3 regions of the Proteiniclasticum sp. C24MP genome follow, and region 1 is predicted to be linked to each of the others. Evidence: predicted binding sites of a transcription regulator. Region 1 holds the regulator's gene; each other region holds the start of a gene.
What was found. Region 1 encodes Rex, which represses fermentation and respiration genes when NADH is low (regulators of the CRP and FNR family bind a similar motif). Its sites were predicted from a motif close to ATTGTTAANNNNTTAACAAT; they were not measured.
Positions count from the first base shown of each region.

Region 2: the regulator Rex is predicted to act here: its motif matches at 984-1,003, upstream of ACHAL6_RS03905 (DUF969 domain-containing protein).
Region 3: the regulator Rex is predicted to act here: its motif matches at 945-964, upstream of adhE (bifunctional acetaldehyde-CoA/alcohol dehydrogenase).

Region 1 covers NZ_JBINJW010000005.1:25,288-27,494, forward strand. The annotation lists gene ACHAL6_RS05735 (DUF3795 domain-containing protein) at 1-257, shown strand, start outside; gene ACHAL6_RS05740 (redox-sensing transcriptional repressor Rex) at 597-1,232, shown strand; gene ACHAL6_RS05745 (sulfide/dihydroorotate dehydrogenase-like FAD/NAD-binding protein) at 1,379-2,207, shown strand, end outside.
Region 2 covers NZ_JBINJW010000002.1:160,100-162,306, reverse strand. The annotation lists gene ACHAL6_RS03910 (FRG domain-containing protein) at 1-717, opposite strand, end outside; gene ACHAL6_RS03905 (DUF969 domain-containing protein) at 1,072-1,758, shown strand; gene ACHAL6_RS03900 (DUF979 domain-containing protein) at 1,762-2,207, shown strand, end outside.
Region 3 covers NZ_JBINJW010000019.1:12,589-14,795, reverse strand. The annotation lists gene thiM (hydroxyethylthiazole kinase) at 1-501, opposite strand, end outside; gene adhE (bifunctional acetaldehyde-CoA/alcohol dehydrogenase) at 1,013-2,207, shown strand, end outside.

The DNA of each region.
Region 1 (2,207 bases):
AGATGGAGCTGCTTTCCCGTCTTCTTTCCGACTACAATGACGGCAGGCGCAAGAGCTTCTACTGTCTTTCTGTGAATCTTCTGGAGATGAACGACCTTGAAGACGTTATGAAGCAGATCGAAGAGAAGACAGGAGAAATGGAGCTGTCAGGCAAGGAAAAGGCGAAGACTGCAGTGGAAGCCTTTGAAAGAAAAGCCCGCAGCAGAGGTATTCTGCTGCGGCTCAACCGGAAAAAGCAGACGCAGGCGGAGATCTGAAAACTGAAAAACAGAAAGGATGCCTTGAAAGCAGAGAAACCATCTGAAGAGATGGTTTCTTCTGCTTTGGGAAATTATTACCACTATGTATCAGTAAAGGGATGTGCAAGGTGAAATATTAACAATAAGAGAAAACATTGACTTCAGTATTTCTTATTATTGATTGTGTCATAGGTATTTTACTGTAATTATGGAAAAATCAGTGGGTAAATTGTTCAGGTTTCTAACAATCTCATAATTTTTTCTGAAAAATGGAATTTCCTTGATAAAAACCTACACAAGTTATTCTTTTTTATGGTATTATATTGTTAGAAATTTAATTAACGATGAGGTGCAATGATGGATAAGAAAAAAGACATTTCCATGGCTGTCATCAAAAGACTGCCAAAATATTACAGACATCTTGCTGAGCTTCTGAGAAATGATGTGGATCGTGTTTCTTCCAAGGAACTAAGTGAAAAGATCGGCTTCACGGCTTCTCAGATCAGACAGGATTTCAACTGCTTTGGTGGCTTCGGTCAGCAGGGTTATGGATACAACGTAAAGGAACTATATAATGAGATCTCTCACATTCTAGGACTGGACAAAAAGTACACCACCGTGATCATCGGTGCCGGTAACATCGGACAGGCCATTGCCAATTATTCAAGATTCGACAAGTTCGGATTTGACCTGAAGGCGATCTTTGATGTGAACCCTAAGCTCATCGGCATGAGAATCAAGGATGTGGAGATATCTGATCTGGATCAGATGGAATCTTTCCTAGGAGAGAACAAGGTGGATATCGGAATCATCTGCGTTCCACAGGCACAGGCGCAGAAAGTGGCGGATCTTCTGGTTGAAAATGGTGTAAAGGGAATATGGAACTTTGCTCCCCTGGATATCCAGGTGCCGGAAAATGTATCCATTGAGAATGTGCATTTGAGTGAAAGTCTGCTGACACTTGTCTATCTCATGAATGACCTGGATAAATAGAGTAATTCACGCAAGGAGACCTGAATAAGGTCTCCTTTCCATTACCTTAAATTCCAGTGGTATCGGTTGAAATAATCCATGAGAATCCGTATACTTATATGGTGATTGAAATAAGTCTTTGAGGCTTAAAGTATTGGGGGAAACAGATGTATAAAATAACGCGTAAAAGGGAACTGGTTGAAAACATATTCCTGATGGATATTGAAGCAAGGCGTGTGGCGAAGTCTGCACTGCCTGGACAGTTTGTCATCATCAAGGTGGATGAGTGGGGAGAAAGAGTCCCACTGACCATCTGCGATTACAGCAGAGAAGAGGGAACTGTGACCATCGTCTTCCAGACGCTGGGCGCTTCCACGAAGAAGCTGGCAGCCCTTTCGGAGGGAGATGAAATCAGAGATTTCGTCGGACCCTTGGGCAATCCTTCCGAGGTGGTCACCGATGAGAAAGAGCATCTTCTGAAGAGGAAGATTGTCTTTGTGGCCGGTGGTGTAGGTACAGCACCGGTCTATCCGCAGGTGAAGATGCTGAAGGAGAAAGGCATCGATGTGGATGTGATCATCGGTACGCGATCAGAAAAGACACTGATCATGGAAGAAGAATTTAAAGAAGTGGCAAAGAACCTGTATGTATGTACGGATGATGGAAGCTACGGATTTCATGGTCTTGTGACAGACAAGCTGAAAGAGCTCATGGAGGTGGAAAAGAAGGAATACGATCTTTGCATCGCCATCGGTCCTATGATCATGATGAAGTTTGTATCACAGCTCACGAAAAACTACGACCTGGAAACCATTGTATCGCTGAATCCCATCATGGTGGATGGAACAGGCATGTGCGGAGCCTGCAGAGTCACAGTGGGAGATGAGGTGAAATTCGCCTGTGTGGACGGACCGGAATTCAATGCGCATCTCATAAACTTCGATGAGGCCATGAGGCGCCAGAGCATGTACAAGACGGTGGAAGGAAAGAAGAACA
Region 2 (2,207 bases), on a different contig from region 1:
TGTTATGTCTAGCAAACGAGTGGGTAGTCCATAGTGCTGCATTTCTACTAAAACTTCAAGGTGGGACTTATTTATTTCAAAGTACTCTGGGGAACTGATAAGAAGTTCGTTATACATTTTTCGCTCGTTTTTAATATATCCATTACTTCTCATAATCGAAGGCTGAAGAATATGGTTAACATTTGTCTGCCCACGAAAAAAACTGGTTTCGTTGATCATTTCGTGATTCTTAATTAGTTTTGAGAAAGTACAGATCGAATCAACAAAATTCAAAGCAATATGATTTTTGAAATATACTATTCCGTTTTCATTTTCTATAGGTTCATTGATTTCATGTGCCTTCAAGGATAATCCTATAAATTTTAAGAGAATGGCCGTTTGAGAATCACTTTCCTGATAAGTGCTAAGAGAAAGCAACATCCTAATAAGGGTATATATTTCTTCTTCTTTCATTTGGATTGGATTTATTTTGTTGGTGTTGGATGAGTACTCAATATAATTTAGACTATTAATTAATTCATCAGCGTTTTTAGGATTAGGATTTTTTACAACTTGTATATATGGCGAATCAATATTTGAAAGTGCTATTTTTTGCTCTTCTTTGCTCCTTTTAGATTTAATGTATCTATTTATATCACAATAAGAGTCTTTTATGAGCTTTTTTACAATACCATAGTATATTGCATGTTTAATAATTTCATTATCATATAATTTCATGTAGTTCAAAAATATTACCCCCTTGAAGTATACGTATCATTTATATTATAAATTAAAATCCTACTAACAGTTAGCATATATGGATTATTTTTCAATTTTTCAATAACTTGCAATATTATATCATTATTGTGAGTTATAATCATATTGAATTATTAGACAGGGAAAATACATTGGACCGAAAGATTGATAAAATATGAGAGTGGAATCATAATCGTGGATTCCTTATCAATAATGCGAAAAATATGATAAAAAGAAGATAAAATGTTATTGTAAATGTTTTCTGAATATTGTCTCAAATATAACGTGGTGATATAATGAGGTATGCTCAATAGAGCGGAAAGGAGAGTGTTGTTAATGGAAGCCTTAAAACTCATCGGTGTTCTTGTGGTGGTCCTCGGATTCGCCTTCAAGAAAGACACCATCGCCACTGTTGTCGTAGCAGGTGTCGTCACAGGTCTTGTGGCAGGCATGACGCCTATGGAAATTCTGGAGGTGCTTGGAAACTCCTTCATCACCCAGAGAACCGCCACACTGTTCGTTTTGACCTTACCTGTCATCGGAATCAGTGAAAGATACGGTCTCAAAGACAAGGCAGTCGATTTCATCGGTAGCATCAAAGGTGCCACCACCGGTAAAGTCCTGTCCATCTATCAGGCCATCCGTGCTGCTGCTGCCGCTTTCTCCGTAAGACTGGGTGGTCATCCACAGTTCATCAGACCGCTTGTCAATCCAATGGCTCAGGCTGCCGCCATCGCAAAATACGGCAAGTTTGATACCAAGACGGAAGATCAGATCAAAGGTGCTGCCGCAGCATCGGAGAACTATGGTAACTTCTTTGCGCAGAACGCATTCATGGGGGCATCAGGAACACTTCTGATCGTGAGCACCATGGCAGAGCAGGGATATACCGAAGTCACAGCACTGAATATTGCCCTATGGTCCATTCCGGTTGCTGTAATCTCAGTCATTCTCGGTGTCATCAAGAATTATCTTCTGGACAAGAAGCTCTCGGGCAGACTATCCAGCAAGAAGGAGGTATAGCAGATGGATCTTAATACAGGTATAGGCGAATTTTTCTACATCATCATCGGAATCATATTCATCATCTGCGGTGTGTACGCACTACGAGACAAAGCGCTGAAAACCAGAATACCTACTGCAATCTTCTGGTTTCTGCTGGCGTTCACCTTCATCATCGGGCCTCATATCCCACGCTGGATTACAGGAGTATGTATCCTCATCATCGCAGGACTCACGTCCATGAACCAGGTGAAGCAGCCCAAGACGGATGTGCCCACCGAAGAATTCACACGTAAGAGTGCGGATAGAATCGGGAACAAGATCTTCATCCCAGCGGTTTCGCTGGCAGTCGTGGCTGTAGGTGTCGCTTATGTTCTCGTTGAACTGGGACTCAGCACAAACCATGCCATCGGTATTTCCGCAGCCATCGCTCTGGTCATCGCTTTCGTCATTACAAAGGCACCAGTGAA
Region 3 (2,207 bases), on a different contig from region 1:
CACTACGCAGTTATACTTCTTCGCCAGGGCAACCACATACTTCTCCGCTTCCGATTCATCTTCATTGGAATCCACCCCCTTGGATGTGGTTTCCACCCCAAGGCACGCCTTTACTTCTGCAAGATTTCCCTTGATTACGGAAATCTTAAGTTCCTCCAGCATTCTTCTTATGGAAGCTGATCTAAAGGGTGTCGCTCCGGCTGCCACTGGATCAAGAATGATGGGTATGCCCAGCTCAGTGGCTTTCCTTCCCGCTTCGATCATGGCATTGACCTGCTTGTTGGTCACAGTTCCGATGTTGAACACCAGAGCATCCACCTTGGCGTATTCCACCACTTCAGCCGCATCAATGGGATCATCTGTCATTACAGGTGTTCCACCGAAGTAGGATGTGATGCTGGTGAGCTCATTGGCGGTGACATAATTTATCAGGAAATCCACCAGTGGATTCTCCTGCTTGGCTTTGTCCATTAGTTTTATAATCTGATCTATATGCTTCATTAGTAGTTTCCTCCAGAATCGATATTTTTCCGTGCAATTCTCTGCACGATAGGAAAGTATATAGACAGAACCTCCTGAAGACAAGGACATCACGAAATTATAATACTCTGTTCAGAATCTTTTCACCGGTTTCTCTCTATATTTCGCTCATTACGGGTGAATGAGCGAATTCTTTATCATGGAAAGACAGGTCTGGACTTCCTTATCCATACGCAAAGAAACATCCTATGATTTTCAAATCATCAGAATCTCAGACTTTCATTCGAAAATTATCATTTCAATCTAATTCGTTATTAATTTAACGAAAATAACGATTTTATACTCTGTTTCCACTGTTTTCCTCCAGCAAAAACATTGCAATAGAATTTCAAATTCACTGAATTATTCAGTTAATTTATCAACTTTTTAAATATGTAACCGTTTAATTCTACATTTATTATAATTGTGTTATTTTTATCACAATATTTTAAGAGATTCCATTGACTCTTCATTTTTCCGGTGCTATGCTTTTATTGTCAATAAATTAACAAAGGATGTGTTGAAAATGAATCCGATCACCACAGTAGAGGAACTGGAACTTTCCATGGAGGACCTCAGAGCACAGCAGCAGAAATTCGCCGCTTTCTCCCAGCAGCAGGTGGATGAAATCTTCAGGCAGGCAGCACTGGCTGCAAACAATCATAGAATTCCCTTAGCCAGAATGGCTGTTGAAGAAACAGGCATGGGCATTGTTGAAGATAAGGTCATCAAGAACCACTTTGCCTCTGAGTACATCTACAATCAGTATAGAAATGATAAGACCTGCGGTGTCATCGAAAGAGATGATTCCTTCGGTCTGGTCAAGATCGCTGAACCCATCGGTGTGGTGGCGGCGGTGATCCCTACCACAAATCCCACCTCTACCACAATCTTCAAAGCGCTTCTTGCCTTAAAGACAAGAAACGCCATCATCTTTTCTCCACATCCCAGAGCAAAGAAATCCACCATCGCTGCAGCCCAGGTCATTCTTGACGCCGCTGTAAAAGCTGGTGCACCAGAAGGCATCATACGCTGGATCGACAAGCCTTCTCTTGAGATGACACAGAAGGTCATGTCCTCTTCTGACATCATCCTCGCCACCGGTGGTCCTGGTATGGTGAAAGCAGCCTACTCCTCCGGAAAACCCGCCATTGGTGTTGGTGCCGGTAATACGCCAGCCATCATCGATGAGACTGCCCATATCAAAATGGCCGTGAGCTCCATACTTCTTTCCAAAACCTTCGACAATGGCGTCATATGCGCTTCAGAGCAGTCCATCATCGTAGTGGATGAGGTTTATGAAGCAGTGAAGAAAGAGCTGTCGGAAAGAGGTGCCTATCTTCTGTCTCAGGAGGAAACCGAGGCAGTTCGAAAGATCATCCTGAAAAATGGAACCATCAATGCAGATATCGTAGGTCAGAGCGCATCTACCATCGCTTCCCTTGCAGGCCTAGAGATTCCAGAAAGCAGCAAGGTGCTCATCGGAGAAGTGGAAAGCATCACAGAGGAGGAACCCTTTGCCCACGAGAAGCTCTCCCCCATCCTCGGCATGTACAGAGCTTCTGATTTCCATGATGCCCTGGAGAAGGCGGATGCGCTGGTCAAGCTTGGCGGATTCGGACATACTTCCGTTCTCTATACCGACCAGATCCGATCCAAGGACCGTATGGAGACTTTCGGAAACCGCA